DNA from 3 places in the Pedobacter sp. AW31-3R genome. Region 2 is predicted to be linked to each of the others. Evidence: riboswitches for the same ligand, from Rfam matches in the RefSeq annotation. Region 2 holds a riboswitch; each other region holds the start of a gene.
The links. A riboswitch is a leader RNA that binds a small molecule or an ion and turns the genes downstream of it on or off. The one in region 2 is predicted to bind S-adenosylmethionine.

Region 1: linked by a shared signal. The riboswitch ahead of ACSBL2_RS18140 (O-acetylhomoserine aminocarboxypropyltransferase/cysteine synthase family protein) and the one ahead of metH (methionine synthase) in region 2 are both predicted to bind S-adenosylmethionine.
Region 3: linked by a shared signal. The riboswitch ahead of ACSBL2_RS13575 (SusC/RagA family TonB-linked outer membrane protein) and the one ahead of metH (methionine synthase) in region 2 are both predicted to bind S-adenosylmethionine.

What each region holds. Positions count from the first base shown of each region.
Region 1 covers NZ_CP197475.1:4,412,172-4,419,494, reverse strand. Annotated here, with positions in the region: gene ACSBL2_RS18150 (homoserine dehydrogenase) at 1-104, opposite strand, end outside; gene ACSBL2_RS18145 (homoserine O-acetyltransferase family protein) at 104-1,162, opposite strand; gene ACSBL2_RS18140 (O-acetylhomoserine aminocarboxypropyltransferase/cysteine synthase family protein) at 1,205-2,515, opposite strand; SAM riboswitch class I at 2,768-2,880, opposite strand; gene ACSBL2_RS18135 (trans-sulfuration enzyme family protein) at 3,045-4,163, opposite strand; gene ACSBL2_RS18130 (hypothetical protein) at 4,227-4,721, shown strand; gene ACSBL2_RS18125 (phytoene desaturase family protein) at 4,859-6,352, shown strand; gene ACSBL2_RS18120 (phytoene/squalene synthase family protein) at 6,336-7,172, shown strand; gene ACSBL2_RS18115 (hypothetical protein) at 7,175-7,323, shown strand, end outside.
Region 2 covers NZ_CP197475.1:5,862,744-5,870,066, reverse strand. Annotated here, with positions in the region: gene metH (methionine synthase) at 1-2,744, opposite strand, end outside; SAM riboswitch class I at 2,868-2,976, opposite strand; gene ACSBL2_RS23945 (Bax inhibitor-1/YccA family protein) at 3,099-3,848, opposite strand; gene ACSBL2_RS23940 (hypothetical protein) at 3,901-4,473, opposite strand; gene murQ (N-acetylmuramic acid 6-phosphate etherase) at 4,473-5,288, opposite strand; gene ACSBL2_RS23930 (S41 family peptidase) at 5,530-7,137, shown strand; gene der (ribosome biogenesis GTPase Der) at 7,196-7,323, opposite strand, start outside.
Region 3 covers NZ_CP197475.1:3,302,164-3,309,486, reverse strand. Annotated here, with positions in the region: gene ACSBL2_RS13590 (FecR domain-containing protein) at 1-25, opposite strand, end outside; gene ACSBL2_RS13585 (RNA polymerase sigma factor) at 109-705, opposite strand; gene ACSBL2_RS13580 (SusD/RagB family nutrient-binding outer membrane lipoprotein) at 892-2,325, opposite strand; gene ACSBL2_RS13575 (SusC/RagA family TonB-linked outer membrane protein) at 2,337-5,546, opposite strand; SAM riboswitch class I at 5,864-5,965, opposite strand; gene ACSBL2_RS13570 (RNA polymerase sigma factor) at 6,601-7,134, shown strand.

The sequences.
Region 1 (7,323 bases), 1.5 Mb from region 2:
ATTTTTATGATCTCCAGGTTAAGGTCTTGACCTTTAATGATGTCATGTAAACCCTGGCCAACAACTCCAAAACCAAATATTCCAATTTTAAGTTTCTTACTCATTATGCTATTTTATGCAGTTTAATTATTTTTTTGTTCGTCGTGTCTTTTAAGAAATTGCCGATGATATTGGTCAGGATATTGGTTTCAATTAAAAAACCATCATGTCCGTAAGCAGATTTGATCGCATGGAATGAAGCACCCGGAATGTTGTTGCCCAGGTACTCCTGCTCGCTGATCGGGAACAGGAAGTCATTTTCAATCCCTATAACCAGGGTGTTGGCCTGGATTTCCGCAAGTGCATCGGTTACACTTTTCCTTCCCCTGCCCACATTATGGCTATCCATCGCCTTACTCAGGTACCAGTAACTGTAGGCATTAAAACGCTTGCACAATTTCTCTCCCTGGTAATTCTGATAAGAAGCTGCACGGAATGAACCTGTTTTGTCATTTACACTTTCTACCTGTGTAGCTCCATAGGCTTCATACGTTCTGTAAGAAAGCAAGGCAATGCTGCGTGCCACTTTTAATCCTTTTAAACCGCCATCCGGTTTTTGTGCATAAAAAGTACGGTCGCTGCTGATGGCCAGTCGCTGACTCTCATTGAATGCAATTCCCCATGGAGAGTGGACTGCATTGGTCGCCACGAGAATCAGGTTCTCCATTTTTTTAGGTTCGGCAATGGCCCATTCTACTGCTTGTTGTCCCCCTAGGGAACCACCGATCAGTACTTTGATCTTCTCTATCCCCAGATGCGAGGCCAGCAGCTGATGGACGCCAACGAAGTCCCTTATGGTGAATTCAGGAAAAGAAAGGTAATAAGGAAGACCTGTTACCGGATCCGTACTCAACGGATTTGTGGTTCCGTAATGAGAGCCAAGTACATTTGCACAGATGATAAAATGGTCTTCAGGATTAAATAATGACTTTGCACCAAATAAGCCTTCCCACCAGTCCAGTACATCTGCATTCGCCGTAAGTGCATGGCAAGCCCAGATGACATTGTCTTTTTTGGCATTCAGTTTTCCATAGGTATGGTAGGCAACCTGCAACCCACGTAGTTTTTTTCCGTTCTCCAGTTTAAAAATCTTCGTGTGTTGGTATGTGTGTGTAGATGACATTGTTGTTGTATGCTTATGCTGTGGTCTGCTTAATTGTATATTTTATAGGGATGCCTGAATTTTTCCAAAGGCCTGTTCTAAATCCGCAATGATATCATCAATATGTTCTATACCTACAGAAATACGTAACAATTGTGGGGTGACACCCGCGGCAAGTTGTTCTTCTTCATTCAGCTGCTGGTGCGTGGTGGCAGAAGGCTGAATAATTAGGGTTTTTGCATCACCAACATTGGCCAGGTGACTGATCAGTTCCAATGCATCAACAAATTGAATAGCGGCTTCTTTTCCTCCGTTAAGTTCAAAGGACAATACGGCACCAAACCCATTTTTCAGGTATTTTTTTGCATTGATATGGTAGGGGCTGCTTTCCAGTCCCGGATAATATACTTTGGCCACGGCCTCGTGGTTTTGCAGCCATGTGGCCAGTGTCAGGGCATTGTCCACATGGCGCTGCACCCTTAAGGATAAGGTTTCCAAACCCTGTAGCAGCAGGAAGGAATTGAAAGGCGCCAGTGCAGGCCCGAAATCACGCAAACCTTCTACCCTTGCACGGATAATGAACTGAATATTTCCAAAATCGCTGTTTAATCCGAATACATCATTGAATACCAGTCCATGGTAACCTTCTGAAGGTGTAGTAAACTGTTTAAATTTACCATTTCCCCAATTATAGGTTCCTCCGTCAACAATCACTCCGCCAATACTGGTACCATGTCCGCCAATCCATTTGGTAGCAGATTGTACCACCACATGTGCACCATGTTCCAGTGGTTTAAACAAGTATCCGGCAGCACCGAAAGTATTGTCTACGATTAAAGGAAGGTCGTGTTTTTGCGCAATCAATGCGATTTGCTCAAAATCAGGAATACTGAAAGAAGGGTTTCCTATAGTTTCCAGGTAAAGTGCCTTGGTGTTTTCGTCGATTTTTGATTCGATTTCCTGAAAATTGTCAGGATTGGCAAATCTAACTTCGATACCCAGACGTTTAAAGGCAACTTTAAACTGGTTGTAACTGCCTCCATATAAATGAGAAGAGGAAACGAAATTGTCCCCTGCTTCAAGGATATTGTTTAATGCAATAAACTGGGCTGCCTGTCCCGATGCCACGGCGAGTCCTGCAATTCCGCCTTCCAGTGCTGCCACACGTTTTTCAAAAACGTCTGTGGTAGGGTTCATGATTCGGGTATAGATATTTCCAAACTCTTTAAGGGCGAATAAATTTGCGCCGTGTTCAGAGTTTTTAAAGCCGTAAGAAGTCGTTTGGTAGATAGGTACGGCTCTGGATCCTGTTGTAGGGTCTATTTCCTGGCCGGCATGAAGTTGAAGGGTTTCGAATTTATAGTTAGCTGACATGATTTCTGTGTTAAATTTAAATTTGTTTGTGGGCTAGGGGAGTCCCGGCAGATATCCGCTGGATATGGCGTAAGGACATAGCGTACCTCTTCATAGAGGCCTTCCTGTTGAATTAAAGAGACAAGGGAAGATTTCTAAACTAGTCTATGCAACAGCACATATGCATCATTACACAGTGTTGCAGGGTATTGAAATTTAAATAAGGATGTCCGCTGTATGGCGATTGAATGCGTTTTCTTTTCATTTTGCTTTAATTTATCTTTCCAGAAAGCAATAGGCTAACTGGTCAGGAATTGGCACCTTCTCCTTTCGGGAGGGTTGCCAGTGGGTCAGGGAGCCTGTCTCTCGCCACTTCTTTATAAATCAAACCTTTTTTTGGAGGGTTGACTTGAATAGCTTTCGCTATGATGTTACAAATGTAGATTTATTATGTTAATCTTCAAAATTTTATTCTGAAAAATAGATAAATATTTGAAGATTAACATCATAATTGTTTTTACCGGTTGGTGCAGAGCAGCGGAATCAGTCTTTATTCGCCTAAAGCGTGCTCAAAATCGGCTATAATATCGTCGATATGCTCAAGTCCTACAGATATCCGAATTAAATTCTGTGGCGTTTTGGTGCCAGGGCCTTCCACGGAAGCGCGGTGTTCAATAAGGCTTTCCACCCCACCCAGACTGGTGGCCTGAGCAAACAGTTTTACCTTGTTCACTACTTTCTTTGCATTTTCAGCATCTCCCTTGATCAGTACAGATAACATGCCGCCAAATCCGCTCATTTGTTTCTTGGCAATTTCATGCTGCGGATGTGAAGGTAAGCCCGGATAATAAACGGCTTCAATTTTTGGATGCTTTTCAAGATAAGAAGCGAAAGCCATTCCGTTTTCATTGTGTCCCCTCATCCGGTAAGCCAAAGTTTTGATACTTCTCAACAGCAGAAAGCAGTCGAATGGAGAGGGAACAGCTCCGCCAACCTGTTGAATATTCCTGATTTTTTCCCAGAATTCATTCTGTGCGGCAGTAACCAGTACCCCGCCAAGAACATCACTGTGTCCGCCAATATATTTGGTGGAGGAATGCATCACAATATCTGCCCCATGTAAAATCGGACTTTGAAAACTTGGGGAAGCAAAAGTACTGTCACAGGCCAGGATGAGCTGATGTTGATGTGCAATTTCCGCCAGTGCCGCAATATCAGTAATCTTTAACAGGGGGTTGGATGGTGTTTCGACCCAGATCAGTACGGTATTGCTCTTTATATAGCTTTCCACTGATCCGGAATCTGTAAGGTCTATAAAATCTATACTGAGTGTGTCCTTAAAAATAGAAAGCAGCTGCTTTTTAAATCCCCAATACATATCATCAGGAGCAATGATGTGGCTGCCCGGAGCCAGGGCCTGAAAAATGGCCATGCCTGCGGTATTGCCGGAAGAAAATGCACAGGCATCGGCTCCTTTATCCAGTTCCGTGAGTACTTTTTCCAATGCAGAGCGATTGGGATTGCTGACACGGCTGTACATATGTCCGCCAGGATAACCGCCATTTTCATCCCTGAAGAAGGTTGTAGATAAACTTATTGGCTGGGTGACATCGCCTGTGGCACTGTGTGTTAAATTTCCAGCGTGTATAGCAATTGTTTCTGTATGCATAGAATTTAAGTTTTTTATTTTTTTGGCAGGATTTATGTAAGTTGATTCGAAAAATACAAGTATATGAAAAGAATATTAGTTATAGCTGCCATTTTATGTAGTTCATTAATGGTGTTACAAAGCTGCTCTTCTACCAAAAGCAGTTCTGGATCAACAAGTTTAAGAAGGGGTGCGGTTACAGGGAACTGGGTTTTAAATGATATTACCTTTGAAGGTTTACCGGCATCCAGTGTAAAATCTCTTTTTGACGAAGCTTCCTACAAATGTTTCATTGGAAGTACATGGAATTTAACCAACAGTGGCAACGGAACATACATGTTGCCTGGAACAGCGGAATGCCCTGCAAGAACGCAGAATATCTTCTGGTCTGTAAGTACTGCTGATGAAACCTTCCAGTTTAAGAAATTATATGAAGGTGACAAAGCTAAAAATGTAAGTGAAGGGTACAGGATTATTCTTTCTGCAGCAACCGGCGATAACCTGGTATTGAAGTCACCTGTAGAATATGGCAGCTCGCCTGCATATATCGTTTTGAACTTTTCTAAAGCAGCAAAATAGAAAAATACACACAGATTTTATAAGGCCAGCTGATCAGCTGGCTTTTTTTATGCCAATTCTGGTATAAAATGACTATTTTAATGACCTTCATCATATTTTGTCCGATGAATTTATTTATGGTGGAAAGATTCTGATTTATGGCAAAAATTTCAATTATTGGTAGTGGTTTTTCTGGACTGGCAGCGTCATGTTTTATGGCGAAGGCAGGGCATGAGGTAAATGTGCTGGAAAAGAATGAAAGTATTGGGGGCCGGGCAAGGATGTATAAAGCCAATGGTTTTACTTTTGACATGGGGCCCAGTTGGTACTGGATGCCGGATATTTTTGAAAATTTTTTCTCGCAGTTCGGAAAATCTGCGGGCGATTATTATGAACTAAAAAAGCTTGATCCCGGGTTTCAGATTATTTTCGCTGAAGGGGAGGTGATGGAAATACCCGCAAGTGTGGATGAACTGATGGAAGTCTTCGAAAATATCGAGGCGGGCAGTGCAGACAAATTGCGTAAATTCCTCAGTGAAGCTGAGTTTAAGTACCAGGTAGGTATGAAAGACCTGGTCTATAAGCCTGCCTTTTCCTGGATGGAATATGCGAATATGAATGTCATTAAAGGCATGCTCAATGCCAATATTTTCAGTTCGGTCAGCAGTTATGTGCGCAGCTATTTCAAAGATGAACGTCTTGTTGCGCTGATGGAGTTCCCCGTGTTGTTTCTGGGAGCCATGGCGAATAAGATTCCTGCACTTTATACGATGATGAACTATTCGGCTATTGTACAGGGCACATGGTATCCGGTGGGGGGCATGTACCAGATCGTGAATGGAATGAAAGACCTGGCTTCTTCACTCGGGGTTGAATTTCAGACTGGGATACAGGTCAGCCATATTGAAGTAAGCAAGGGCCTGGTTTCCGGATTGCAGACCAGTGCCGGGCAGCAATATACGGATGGTTTGATTGCTTCGGCTGATTATCACCATGTAGAACAGCAACTGCTGGAAGAAAAATACAGGAACTACAGTTCCTCCTATTGGGATAAAAAAACATTTGCACCCTCCTGCCTCATTTACTATGTAGGCGTAAGTAAAAAACTGGGTAAACTGCTTCACCATAACCTCTTTTTTGATGCTGATTTCAAGCAGCATGCTGAAGCGATCTACACTGAGCCGCGCTGGCCTGACCGTCCGCTTTTTTACACCTGCTGCCCTTCAAAAACAGATGATACTGTCGCACCAGAGGGAATGGAAAATCTATTTATCCTTGTTCCTGTAGCGACAGGGTTGAGCGATACGCCCGAAATGCGGGAACATTATTTCGATGGGATCATCAGGCGTATGGAGACCTATTGCGGAGAAACTTTCAAAGAACAGATTACCTATAAGCGGACGTACTGCATCAACGATTTTGTCAATGATTACAATGGCTGTAAGGGAAATGCCTATGGCCTTGCCAATACCCTTAGTCAAACGGCAGTGCTGAAACCTTCCCTGAGAAATAAAAAAATAAAGAATATGTTTTATACAGGTCAGCTGACTGTCCCTGGTCCCGGTGTTCCGCCAGCGCTGATCTCCGGTCAGGTAGCAGCCGCTGAATTAAATAAGTTTTTACAAAAATTACCGCATGAAACACCTGTTTGATCATATCTCTATTGCCTCCAGTATCCTGGTGACCAAAACGTACAGCACTAGTTTTTCACTGGGCATACGTTGCCTGCACAAAAAATTTCACCACGCCATATACAGTATCTATGGCTTTGTGCGGCTGGCGGATGAGATTGTAGATTCCTTTCATGGTTTTGATAAAATGGAACTGCTGGAGGAGTTTAAAAAGGCGACTTATAAGTCTGTTTCCCAGGGGATAAGTCTTAATCCTATTTTAAATAGCTTCCAGCGCGTTGTGAATACGTATGCCATCGACAATGAACTCATCGATTGTTTTCTGGCCAGTATGGAAATGGACCTGCAGGAGACTTCCCATTCTGAAGGATCATATGATGCCTATATCTTGGGTTCGGCGGAGGTAGTGGGTCTGATGTGCCTGCGGGTGTTTACGGAGAATGATACCGCCCTGTATGAGCGGTTGAAGCCCGGAGCCATGAAGCTTGGATCCGCTTTCCAGAAGGTTAACTTTCTGCGTGACATGAAAAATGACTATGAAGTGCTGGGCAGGGTCTATTTTCCAAAAGTAAACTTCGGTGTGTTTTCAGAGAAAGAAAAAAGAGAAATAGAAAAGGATATAGAGCAGGATTTTACGGCGGCTCTGGCAGGCATAAAACAATTGCCACGGTCTTCCCGGTTTGGTGTCTATGTGGCCTATATCTATTATAAAAGCCTGTTTAATAAAATTAAGTCGGTATCTTCGGACAATATAAGGTCTGAGCGCATCCGTATACCGAATGTAAAAAAACTCGGATTACTTGCAGGTTCTTATGTGAAGCACAGTTTCAGAATGATATGATAATGGCACTCCTCTTTTTAATGGTATTTGGTATTCCTGGTCCTACTCCTGATCTTTCCTCCTGCAGGAAATTACTGGACCATGCTGTAGAAGATAAAAAAACAGCACTTAAATTCTATGAGCAATTGAAAACAGCAAAGAAAGAGGGTGA
Region 2 (7,323 bases):
TCGATCTGAAATTTATCTTTCCTGGCTTCTTCAATGGTTTTGAAACGCTTGTCTGACCGTTTATTTAAATGGGCTTCGCGTGCCTTGTCATATTCCTCCCTGATGGTATCCATATAAGCCACACGTGCATCTGGGTTCATCAGTGTACTGCACACCGTAACACTTCTTGAGGCATCAAGTACGTGGATTGCTGCACCAGAGTAATTCGGGGCTATCTTTACTGCAGCGTGAATTCGGGAAGTTGTTGCTCCGCCAATCAGCAGTGGCACCGTAAATCCTTCACGTTCCATTTCTTTGGCAAAATGAACCATTTCATCTAATGAAGGGGTAATCAGGCCACTCAATCCGATGATATCGGCATTAATTTCTTTGGCTTTTTTAATGATTTCCTGTGCAGGCACCATGACCCCAAGATCAAAAATCTCAAAGTTATTACAGGCCAGTACGACCCCGACAATATTTTTTCCGATATCGTGCACATCTCCTTTTACAGTGGCCAGCAATATTTTTCCAGCGGAAGAACTCTGGTCACCATCCGGATTATCCAGCTTTTCCTGCTCAATAAAGGGGAGGAGATACGCTACGGCTTTTTTCATGACACGTGCAGACTTCACCACCTGTGGCAGGAACATTTTTCCGGCACCAAAAAGGTCGCCTACAATATTCATCCCATCCATTAAAGGGCCTTCGATCACATGAATAGGGCGTGGATATTTCTGTCTTGCTTCTTCCACATCGTCATCCAGGTATTCTATAATTCCCTTAACTAGGGAATGGGATAAACGCGATTCCACGGATTCTTTTCTCCATTCCTCGTCTTTTACGAGTTCTTTGCCTTTAGATTTTACGGTTTCAGCGAAGTCTACCAGACGTTCGGTAGCATCTTCCCTGCGGTTTAACAATACATCTTCTACGCGTTCCAGCAGCTCTTTCGGAATAGCCTCATACACTTCCAGCATTCCGGCATTCACGATACCCATTCCCAGGCCCGCTTTAATGGCATGGAACAGAAATGCAGAGTGCATGGCTTCACGAACGGTATTGTTCCCTCTAAAAGAGAAGGAAATATTGGAAACCCCGCCGCTAACTTTCGCATAGGGGAGGTTCTCACGGATCCATCTCGTGGCATTGATGAAATCAACCGCATAATTATTGTGCTCTTCGAGACCGGTTGCAACGGTTAAGATATTCGGGTCAAAGATGATATCTTCCGCAGGGAAGCCAATTTCATCTACCAGAATATCATAAGAGCGCTTACAGATCTCTTTTCTGCGTTCAAAGTTATCTGCCTGTCCGTTTTCATCAAAAGCCATGACCACCACTGCGGCACCATAATTCATGATTTTGCGGGCACTGTCCCTGAATTTTTCTTCTCCCTCTTTCAGCGAAATAGAGTTGACGATACCTTTTCCCTGCAGACATTTCAGGCCGTGTTCAATAACGCTCCATTTAGAGGAGTCGACCATGATCGGCAGTTTAGAAATATCCGGTTCTGAGGCAATGAGGTTTAAGAATTTCGTCATTGCCGCCTCGGAATCGAGCATTCCTTCATCCATATTCACATCGATCACCTGGGCTCCGCCTTCCACCTGCTGGCGCGCAACGGCAAGGGCCGCTTCATAGTCACCACTCAGGATTAATTTGGAGAATTTCGGGGATCCGGTAATATTGGTCCTTTCCCCAATATTGACAAACATGCTTTCCGGAGTGATGGTTACCGGCTCCAGTCCGCTTAAACGCATGTAACGTTCCAGGACAGGTATTTTTCGTGGGTTTATATGTTTAGCTTTGGCAGCGATGGCAGCGATATGCTCTGGTGTGGTGCCACAACAACCACCTACAATATTTACAAATCCATGCTGAATAAAATCATCTACCAGTGTAGCGGTTTCATTGGGCATTTCATCATAGGCACCAAATTCATTCGGCAGACCGGCATTCGGGTAGGCAGAGACAAAACATCCCGCCTTTGCGGAAAGTTCTTCAATATGCGGCCTCATATCTTTGGCACCTAAAGCACAGTTAAAACCGATACTTAAAGGTTTTGCATGGACAACAGAATTCAGGAATGCCTCTACCGTTTGTCCTGAAAGTGTTCTTCCGGAAGCATCGGTAATGGTTCCGGAGATCATGATCTCTATTTTACGGCCAATCACTTCCTCATATTTTTTGATGGCAAAAATCGCTACCTTGGCATTCAGTGTATCGAAAATGGTTTCAATCAGGAGCAGGTCTGCACCGCCATCTATTAAACCTTTAACCTGTTCGTAATAGGCATCATGAAGCTCATCAAAGGTTAGTGCCCGGTATCCCGGATCATTGACATCAGGAGACAGAGAGAGTGTCCTGTTTGTAGGACCTATAGCACCGGCTACATAACATTTACGGCCAGGGTTGGCTGCCATAAATTCTGTTACCGCTTCTTTGGCAACTCTTGCTCCTTCATAGCTCATCTCATAGTCCAGCTCTTCCATCTGGTAATCGGCCAGGGAAATGCGTTGCGTACTGAAGGTATTGGTTTCAATAATATCAGTACCGGCTTTCAGGTATTCAAGGTGTATAGCTTTGATAATATCAGGGCGGGTGATGTTCAGCAGGTCATTGTTCCCTTTCACATCACATGGGTGGTTTTTAAAACGCTCGCCCCTGAAGTCTTCTTCTGTAAGGACATAGCGTTGTATCATGGTACCCATAGCACCATCAATAATTAATATTCGCTTTTCTAACTCTTCTCTAATGCTCATTATATCAGTTAATGCGTAGGCTTTTGTACAGGCGCATGTCCATTTGTTTTGAATGACAATAGATGATGCGAAGTAAAAAGGTACTAATATAGGCTTATGAGAATTCCGTGATGGACCGACTCTAACTTATCTTTCAGGAACATACATGATGTTCGAGTAGAATGTAGCACCTTGTAAGCACAGGTTGCTAAGACATCGTTGGGTCTAATCCCTCCGTCTTTCTTTATAAGCGAATACAAAAATGCAATAAAGAAAAATCAATTCCAAGTATTAGCGGGTTAAACCCCATAAAATTGCGAAAGCCACGCAAAACTGCGTGGCTTTCGGTATCATATACTGTAAATTGTCGTGTGACTATTTTCTTCCGCCAAATATTCTCAATAAGAACAGGAAGATGTTCAGGAAGTCAAGGTACAGGGATAAAGCACCCATGATCGCTAATTTCTTGCTGTCATCAGCTGCGATGCTATCGCCGTTTTCTTCGATGCCTGCACCAATTCTTTTTAGTTTCTGCACATCATAAGCGGTTAAGGCAGTAAAGATTGCCACACCTACGAAGCTCATGATATAATCGAAGGTTGAACTTTGAAGGAACATATTCACCACACTCGCAATGATTAAACCTACTACACCTACCATCAGGATAGGGCCGAATTTACTCAGGTCAGTATCTGTGGTATAACCAAGGACTGCCATCAGGCCGAAGATACCAGCAGCAGCGGCAAAACAGCCGATAACTGATCCTGTGGTATAAATCAGCAGGATAAAGCTTAAGCTCACACCGGTAAGCAAGGAGTATAGGATGAAAACCCCAATCAGTGCACTATAAGACATTTTACTTAATCCGGCACTCATGAGTAAAACCAATCCCAGCGGAGCGAACATCGCTACGTAACCCAATATTGATAATCCTTTACCATCAGCCTTAATCAGGTAACTTAACATTTCGGGGGTATTTGCCATGTAAACCGAAGCTACAGTTGAAATACCTAAAGCGATAAACATCCATAAAAACACGTTAGCAAAGAATTTTTTCGCTACTGCGCCTGTCTGATTTTCTACAAATACGGACTTTTCTGACCAGTTATAATTATTGTTATCCATTTCTTTTTAAAATTATATTTAAATATACAAGTTCTATTGATCTAAGCAAAAGTTATGCCCCTAGTCTTTTTGTCAGAATTTCTTCAACTTTCCTGAAAAACTGTAAGGGTTTAAGTGTCCTCCATGCCAAATCGTCAAGTTCACCACCAAAATTGATATAGTAATCAATGTTGCTGCTCCTGAATTCCTCAATCACATGCGGGTTAAAGTTGATTCCTGAAATCCAGCCGTCTTCCACATCCTGGAACCACTCTTCATAATAGCTGTCTTCTTCCGAGGAATGGTAGTTCAGGATATTTTCTCCAATAAGAATAAACTTATTGATGCCTTCATCTATCATGAGTTCCAGGATTTCACGTTTCAATAGCATAATATCATTTGAAATGGCATCATTCCATTCCCCTATGAATTCTATGATTGCATAGCTGTGGTCATAATCTACATAAAGGACTTTGATGTAAAGGGTGGAAGAGCCGAAATCGTCCCACTGGGGATGGATTAAGAAATTATACAGCTGCTTATCGAAGTAAAACTCTGAATATTCCGTATTGAAAAACGGAGATCGCGGATCTTCGGCGGCAATATAGTCGTCGCGCCAACGGTAATAGGGTTCTATTTCGTGCATTATTCTTTTGTTTTAGTGCCGGCCAGTACTGCTTTTCTTACACTTCCATAACGGATCAGTAAGGCTTCGGCCTCCTGGTAAGCAATATTTAATTCATTCATCACCATTTGCGTTCCCCTGTCCACCAGTTTATGGTTGGTTAACTGCATATCTACCATTTTATTGCCTTTCACGCGGCCCAACCGAATCATTACCGTGGTGCTGAGCATGTTGAGGACAAGCTTTTGGGCTGTTCCGGATTTCATCCGGGTGGAGCCTGTCAGGAATTCTGGTCCCACAACCACTTCCACCGGGAATTCACTGGCTGCAGCTACCGGACTACCTGCATTGCAGACAATACACCCCGTGAGTACCTGCTGCGCAGCGGCTTTTTGTAATCCACCGATCACATAGGGAGTTGTGCCTGATGCGGCAAGCCCCACCAGACAGTCTTTTTCATTGATATTAAATTCGCTCAGGTCGGCCCAGGCCTGCTGATCGTCATCTTCTGCATTTTCTACCGCTTTCCTGATGGCTTTGTCACCTCCGGCAATAATGCCGACAACCTCATCGAAAGGCACACCAAAAGTAGGTGGGCACTCAGAGGCATCAACCACGCCCAGACGGCCACTGGTGCCTGCACCAATATAAAAAAGACGTCCCCCATTTTTCATTCTTTCCGCAACTGCAGTCGCCAGCTTTTCAATTTGTGGGAGACATTGTTCTACAGCGAGTGGAACCGTTTTATCCTCATTATTGATGCTTCTGAGGATATCCATTACACTCATCTGGTCAATGTCATGGTATGTTGAGTCCTGTTCGGTTACGCGTATCATAGTTTTATTTTGAGTTTATCCTTCAATTGTGAAAAAAGCTGAGCTTCCTCCCAGGTATAGCTTTGTAAAAATCGTCAATTTCTTTTTAATCATGAAATCTGAATACAAAACTACAGATGAAAAAGGGAACTCCGTTGATTATCAGTGAAAATGAGTTGGATTGAAAAAAAACAAAATATAAATACGAACGGTTAATTAATAATGACACTGTAATTTTATAGCTTTGCAAAACAGCTCATCCATGAAACCAACTACCCGTCAAAATCTTTTGATAGCCCTTACGTATTCTGTCACTTTAATTGGCGGGATGTTCTTGGGTTACAAGTTTTTAAAGGATCAGGGCTTCACTTTTGAGCGTAATGTACAGTTTGCTGACAACAATGCTGAAAAGGTGGATCAGATCATTAACCTCATCAACAGGAATTATGTGGATGAAATTAATGCAGACACCCTGAGCCGTGGGGAGATTGATAGCCTTTTGCACCAGCTCGACCCGCATAGCGTTTACCTGCCGCCAGCTACAGCTGACGAACAAATGGAATTACTTGACGGAAGTTTTGATGGGATAGGCATAGAATATTATGTGCTGAAAGATACCTTACTCGTGACCAATGTCATTAAAGACGGTCCAGCCTTTGCTGCGGGATTAAAACTTGGAGATAAAATCCTGAGGATTGACAGCCTGTTTGTCAGTGGAAAACACCTGCCGCGCGAAAAGATGATCGGAAGGATTAAGGGACGTAAGGGAACGTCTGTACAATTACTGGTGCTGCATTCCGGGAATACTTTGCCGGTATTAATGAATATTAAACGTGGACGTGTGAATGTGAGCAGTATTGATGCCGCTTATATGATCAGTCCCGATGCCGGTTATATCAGGATCAGTGAATTTGGTGCAAATACGGATAAAGATTTCATCTCTTCGGTAAGGACACTCAAGGTACAGGGAATGAAAAAGCTGATCCTTGACCTTCGTGATAATGGTGGTGGGTACCTGACTGCCGCAACCGGACTGGCGAACCAATTGCTGCCGGAGAACAAGCTGATTGTTTATACACAGGGCAAGCATGAACCACGGACAGATTATATTGCTACCGGTGGAGGGGAATTTGAAGATGGAAAACTGGCCATTCTGATCAATGAAAATTCTGCTTCTGCGAGTGAAATCCTTGCTGGTGCAGTACAGGATCTGGACAGGGGGGTGATTATTGGCCGCCGTTCCTTTGGTAAAGGTTTGGTACAGGAACAATTTCCCTTTGGAGATGGCTCTGCCTTAAACTTAACGATTGCCAGGTATTATACCCCGCTTGGAAGAAGCATCCAGAAATCCTATAAAAAGGGGTATACTGCTTATCAGAATGAGATAGAAGACCGTTTTGCTGACGGAGAGTTAACTGAAAAATCACTCAGTACAAAAGATACCCTTGCGAAGAGCACTGTATTTGTAACCGGCATGGGGAAAAAGGTTTTTGGAGGTGGGGGTATTCAGCCTGATATCTATGTGAAAATGGATACGACGGGAATGAATAAATTTTACAATACACTGCTTTCCCAAAAACTCATCTTCGATTATGTATTTGATGTGCTGGCCAACAGGTATAAAGCTTCCTATCTGGAACAAAACCTGCTATCGTTCAATATTAAGGAAGAAGATTATAAAGACTTCGTGCGGTTCATTCAGCACAAAAAGATGGCGATTGATTATAAACAGCTGTCTGCCTCAAAACCCATGATCTGCTCAGATCTAAAGGCATTGCTATTTAAATACCATTTAGGGGAAGCCGGTTATTATAAGGCTGTAAACCTAAATGACAGCATGGTAAAGCAGGCTTTATCCGCCTTGCAATAATCCATACTGTCATTTTTATCAGCAGCTGATCTTAATTTTTTGCTTGAAACAATCCTTCTTATTTTTGTCTGAAATAGATCTGGATCGGTACCCCGGAAAAGTCGAAGTGCTCACGTAATTTATTCTCAATGAAACGTTTGTACGGTTCCTTTATATATTGGGGAAGGTTACAGAAGAAAGCGAACA
Region 3 (7,323 bases), 2.6 Mb from region 2:
TTATTCTTTCTTTATTTGTGTTCATCTATCTTTTATGCATACGTTTGAGTATACGTTATATAAAAGAATACGTTTCAGAGAATGCCGATGGACTAGTTGAAAATAAATTTATTTTAAAAATTTCAGCAGCAAGACTAACAGCACACTCCAGATTCCGTGTCCGTCCAGTTGTGTCTTCAATGATTTAACCGCCACGATGAGGTGATTTTTGACGGTATTTTTTGAGATGTTCAGTTGTTGACCAATTTCCTCATAAGAACGGCCTTCAAACTTATTCAGCCGGAATACCGTCTGTTGCTGTTTTGGCAATTCAGCAATCACGCTTTCGGTAAAACGCATGAGGTCTGAAAAAATAATGTTCTCTTCGGTACCATTATCTTCATCTGCCATCATTTGAAAGAGATGAGCGAGGTGTTTACTGGTAGAAGTTGCTTTTCTAAAGGCATCAAGCACCAAACGCTTACATATCGTAAATAACAATGGTTCGATGGGCAGATGAATATCCAGCCGCTCGCGGTTAATCCATACATTCAGGAAAGTTTCCTGAAGAATTTCTTCGCTCTGCTCCTTATTTTTCAGCAAAGAATTGGCAAACTGATAGATTTTACGGTAATTCTTATCGTACACCAGGACGAAGGCTTTTTCATCACCATCGCGAAGCTGAGCTAATAAAACGGAATCTACAGTTAATTGTATTGGTGCCACCGGACAAAAGTAGACGGCCTATATTTTTTGTATATTAATAAATTGCTAAGTCTTTCACATCAATTTGCATTAGAATCCCTTCGGAATAAACAAAGACGCTGAAAATCCGGGGTATTTTACAGAAAAGAATGGGGCAGTTCATTGATCTTGAACTGCCCCATGTACTATAGAATGTAGACCTTCTGTTTAAAACACGTCAAACCATAATTTCGTTGTTAACAAATCAGCGCCCTGACTAGCTACAGCATTCGTATAACTTTTGGTATTTAAAGATTGTTCGGTACCCGGATAAATAAACCGTACAGGGATTTTTCCTTCCAGGACGGTATTCACCGATGCTGTCAACACAGGATAATCCAGTCTGCGTCTTTCTGTCCAGGCTTCCATGCCCTGACCAAACAAGGCGATCCACTTTTGCTCTCCAATAGATTTCTTATAATTACTGGCATCATACTGTACTCCTGCTCTGGCCAGGTAGGTTGTAATAGCGGCATCAGAAATACCATATTGTTTAAGTGAAGCGGTAATGGCTTGTTTATACAGTGCTGCTGCATCTTCAGAAGTAAATCCTCTGGCAGCTGCTTCCGCACGGTCGAACAACAATTCCGCATAGCTAAAGATCACTGCAGGTGCCTGGGCTGCCAGAAAATAAGTTCCTGGTTTAGAGGTTTTCGCAAAGCCCAGGTTACTGGCTTCAGAGTTGGTCAGTCCATTCGGTAAGCCCACATATTCTTCCGGAGTAGCTGTTTGGGTCTTGCTCGCAAACACAGCTAATCGCGGATCACTCAGGCCGAACAGCTTATCCACAATTGTCTTGCTGATCCTGTAATCGTCACGTGTATCAAACTGTGCACTCACCGGATTCTGCTGTGGTGAAATCTGATAAATCAGCTGTGCAATTTCTGTATTATCACTGATATACAGATCCCCATCCGCTTTAATCTCATCAATTACCTGCTGTGCTTTTACCGGCTCACGGTCAGCAATGCGAAGCGCAATCCGCAATCTCAGGGAATTTGCAAATTTCTTCCATTTGTCGATATTGCCACTGTAAATGATATCGCCTGCAATCGTTTTTCCTGCAGGATCCAATGCTGTTTTCGCCGCCTTCAGATCATCAAGCAATCCATAATATACATCCTTCTGTTTATCATAGGCTGGTGTAATAAATTGTTTCAGCTTTCCGGCTTCATTATAAGGCACATCGCCATAAGCATCTGTAAGCAACAGGAACACCCATGATCTCAGCGTTAAAGCCACTCCCCTGTAATTGGAGTTGTCGGTGCTCGTCCCAATTTCAATAATCTTGTTAAAACCGGTGATACTTTGTGAATAACCAGTAGACCACAAGGCCGTGAAACTGCTGTTGGAGAACACGAAACGGTCCTCTTCCGTATATTGCACTTTTGCCCAGTGCTGTGCGAACAGCAGGCTGGAATTCATATTATTGGTTGTTCCCCAATAGGTATCTGCAGTATTTTTGATCGCACCGGTTAACAGGTAATCCGGTTGTGCATTTTCAGTTGCATTGGGATTGATATTAATCTCATCCAGCTCTTTGCTGCAGGAAGCAAGGAAAAGGGCAAATGCAGCAAATATATAGAGTCTATTCTTTTTCATGACAGGTTGTATTAAAATTTGATATTCAGGTTGACACCGTAGGTGCGTGTAGTTGGATTAGACAGACTTTCCAATCCCTGGCCATTACCGGTATTGAAGGCAACTTCCGGATCAATATCTGTAGTGTTGCGGTGGAGAATCGCAAGATTGCGCCCTACGAGTGCGACAGATACGCCCTGAAGGCTTAAGGAATGAACCAGTTTAGACGGAAGGTTATAAGTCAGTTTTACCTCACGCAATTTGACATAGGAAGCATCAAAAATATTTGCTTCATCAATTGTGCGGAATGACTTATAATATTGCTGTGCAGGAAGTATTTTTTCATTGCGCTTTCCATCGGCGGTCACCCCATTGAAAATAATTCCATCGTCATACACGGTTACCCCCTCAGGAGCGGCTGTACCTGTTTCCAGTTTCACTGTTCCGTTGGCTTTCAGGTTACCCGGATAGTAATAAGAAATTCCCCCATATTCTGCCGCTCTGCCCGGAAGTGTCGACGCCAGAACCCCTGTATAGGTTCCTGTAGCATAGGTGCCGTTGTAAATAGAGCCGCCAAAACTTGCGTCAACCAACACGCCAAGGCTCCATCCTTTATAACTGAAGGTATTTGAAATCCCACCAATCCAGTCGGGCGTATATTTACCCAGCACTTTTTTAGTCGGATCAGTTTGTGGTGCCCCAGTGGCATTCACCACAATCTCACCATTGCTGTTTCTCAGGTAAGCATTACCGAAAAGCGTACCATAAGGTTGCCCTACGGCAGCAATCACCTGTGCAGAACTTGTAGCCACCACATAATTTTGTAACAAACCTTCTTTATCCAGTTCAATCACCTTACTCCTGTTCGCTGCATAATTCAGATCAATATCCCATTTGAAGGCAGACCTAACTGGGGTTACACCCAACTGGATTTCAATTCCTTTATTATTGATCTTACCTGCATTCATTAATTTCGAGCGGAAACCAGTACTCTGACTCACATCAACGCTCAGGATCTGGTCGTAACTGTTCGTATTGTATAAACTCACATCAAGGCGTAATCTTTTATCTAATAATACAGCCTCTGCACCAATCTCAGAAGACGTAGTGGTTTCCGGCTTAAGATCAGGATTCAAATCAGTTGCTGAAGGGGTAAGCTGTGGGTTGGTACCAAATGGCGCACCGAACACATAGGTATTTTGCAAACGGTACGGATCTGCATCTTTACCCACCTTCGACCAGCCGCCACGGATTTTTGCATAATCAAGGAAATTACTCTTGATATCAAAAGCTTCAGTCAGCACCAGACTTCCATTAAAGGAAGGATAAAAATATGACCTGTTTTTCGCGGGTAAAGTTGAAGACCAGTCGTTACGGGCAGTAACATTCACGAACAGGTAGTTTCTGAAACCAACTTGTCCTGATGCGTATCCACTATACGATTTCAGGTCGCTGTAAATATTGGATGAAGTAAGCGGGTCTCTGGAATTATTTAAAGTATACAAACCGGCGATGGCCAGTCTTGGGGCGCTCTGGTCATTCTGCTCAATATACCGCGAACGGATATTGCTACCAATCAGGGCTTCAAAGCTGAAATCCGAATTGAATTGTTTGGTATAATTTAAAGTCGCATCGGTATTGTTTTCATTTACGGTAAATGCACTTTCTGTATACGAACCGAATGGCGTACCATTAGTCCCGTAGGCGATCCTGATTTTACGGCGGTCATTGTAATAATCTGTTCCCGAGCGGAAGTTAAAATTCAGTCCTTCAATAATCTTATAATTTAATCCCACACTACCAATCAGCCTGTTCCTGTTTTGAGATACGGTATTTTCATAGGCTACCCAATAAGGATTACTATAATAACTGTTATTCCAGTTAAAGGTATTGCCATTCTCATCTTTATAATCCTTCAGACGGTTGATATCCACCTGTCTTCCGAACCAGGCAAACTGCAGCATGGTACTGGTCGACCTTGATCCGCCTGTTCCCGGCAGATTATCGGATGAAAGCTTACTGTAATTCGCATTTGCAGTAATGGTCAGCTTAGGGGTTAACCTCAGGGTCGTGTTTAAAGCAAAAGAGTTCTTCCCCTGACCAGAGTTCGGTACAATACCCACCTGTTTCAGGTTATTATAAGACAAGCGGTAATCGATCTTTCCGCTGGCATCAGCAATAGAAATCCCATTTGTCAATGCATAGCCTGTCTGGAAGAAATCCCGCACGTTATCAGGATGCGCGACAAAAGGAACAGCCTCTCCATTAGAATAAAACTGGGGGATCAAACGGCCATCCAGTTTAGGGCCCCAGCTTTCATCCACCCCATCGTTTATTCCTGCACCTTTACCATCTACATAACTGAACTTTCCTTCAGAACCTTGTCCGAATGCATTTTGGTATTCCGGAAGGGTCAGCAAACTTTCCATCACTGCGTTAGAATTGAAATTAATTCCCAGGCCTTGCTGAGATTTGCCCGATTTCGTCTTGATCAGGATTACCCCTGCTGCTGCCCTGGAACCATAAAGTGCTGCGGCATTGGGGCCTTTAAGTACACTCATCGACTCAATATCATTGGGATTGATATCTGAAATGGTATTGGCATAATCCCTTGCACCGGCTGAATTCAGCTGCGAGTTATCCACCGGAATTCCATCTACCACAAAAAGAGGCTGGTTATTTCCGGAAATGGAAGTTTCGCCACGGATCACGATCCTGGAAGATCCCATATCTCCCTGGCTATTGGTTACCCTCACACCAGCAATCTTTCCGGCAAGGGCATTCACCAGATTCGTTTCCTTAGCTTCTGTCAGGTTATCACCTTTGAGTTCCTGAACGGCATATCCCAGTGACTTCTTTTGCCTGGAAATGCCAAGTGCCGTGACCACAACTTCATTCAGCGCATTTTCATTTTCTTTAAGAATGATATTTAGATTTCCGGCATTCTTATCCACTACGATCTCCGTTGAAGAAAACCCGATAAAGGAAAGTACAAGTGTACTTTTACCCGTTAATGAGATAGAAAACTTTCCGTTTGCATCGGTCGTTACGACCTGTTTCGTTCCTTTTACGAGGATCGAGACACCAGGTAAAGTTTCCCCTGTTGAAGATTTCACGGCGCCTGATGCAACGATCTGCTGTGCCTGTGAAAATTGTGAAAGCAGCAGCAATAACAATATTACTGTCAGCCTGATTTTGTTGAACATGATGATCTTATTTAGGTAATAGTTAATGAGTGCCATAAAAAACAGGGCATAGTATTCCCATTCGCTACGGGAGCGATTTTTTATAGCTTTTAGTAAATTTTACAGATTGGGCAGCGATAGCCCTTCGTTATAGAGCTGTCAGCAACAACAGGTCTCCAAACACATGGGAAGAGTTTGATGATCAGGAATGATTACCAGCGCGTCGAAATTTAATTTGTAAGTTTTTTTCATTGGTCTTTTTATTAAAGTTCAAATACTACTTGTCAATTATTTTTGGTTCAGCCTAAAAAAAAACACCCCTGTAAATCAGAAGTGCCTGCATATCATAAACATTAATGTTATAGCATTCAACTGACTTAACTACCCCGGTAAACCGGGAAGGAATTAGCACCATTTCCCTGAGGACGGTTGCTAAGGTTTCGCAGGGCCATTCCCTCCACCTTTCTTGATAAGTATTCTATTAATGGCACAAAGATACTATTTAAAACTATAATTCCTATGTTTTTAGTAGTATTAATTATATATTTCAACAATCCAAAGTAATTGGTTGATTTTTAGGTCATTTGTCTTCAAATTATCAATAATGCAATTGAATCTCTTTTTTGCTCTTTATCATATTTCATTGATTTACTGCTGTAATATACTTCCCGACAACTATTTCATTTGAGTCGTCCATTAGGATACACTGAGAAACATCCAGAGGAAATCACATGACAAGAGGATTATTACACATAGCGGAGAATACGATAATTTGGTATAACCATAAAATAAGATACATAAACTACCGGCACAGTTATTCTTAAGCATAAAATATAACTGTTTAAAAAGAACCTATTCTGACATTTGCCACAATAATTTGATGAGCTGTGCATTTTACAGTACTCAGCATTAGAAATATTCAAGATTGGAGTACAAATATGCGCTTATAAAAATCCGGCCAAATCTTGGCCTTTATGCCTTTAACTCCAAGAAATAATTTAATTGGCATAGAAAACTTAAAATTTTCAGCATTTTATTCTTCTTTTGATTAGAATGGTCATACTGGCATATCAGTTGTATAATTTAATGTGAAAAACATATACATCTACCTATGAACAACATATCATTTAATTCACAAATCTGCGGACTTCGCCCCCAACTCAACCAATTTGCCTTTAAATTTACCCAGAATGCGGATGATGCCGATGATCTTGTACAAGAAACCTTGATCAAGGCGTTGCGTTATGTACAGCTTTATAAAGAAGGAACCAATTTAAAAGGCTGGATGTTCACGATAATGAAAAATACATTTATCAATGATTACCGTAGTATGGTCAGAAAACGTCTTGTGGTAACTACTGCAGAAGACCTGACATCAGTACAGCTTTCCTGCAGTGCATCAAGTAATCAGGGAGAAGGAAAGTTTGTCAGAAAGGACATTGAAAATGCGATGGGTACCCTGACGGCTGAATACTATATTCCGTTTACGAAATACTTTGAGGGCTTTAAGTATCATGAGATTGCCGATGAGTTGCAAATACCAATTGGCACTGTCAAAACCAGGATCCATGTTGCCCGTAAAATTCTTAAAGCCAAATTAAAAATGTACAGCGACAATTTTGGGAAAGACCAGTATGCAGATTAAAACGTGATCAAACACTGTGTAGGTAATCAAATTATATTTAAAATAATAGCGTAAAGCTTATCACATAAAGTCAGCTGATGAATTGAATAAAGACCATTTCTTTGTTCAACTCATTAGCTGATTTGGTATACAGTAAATTGAATATCCACTCCTATTCCTGCAATTTATTCAGGAGAAACTAAAAAAGAA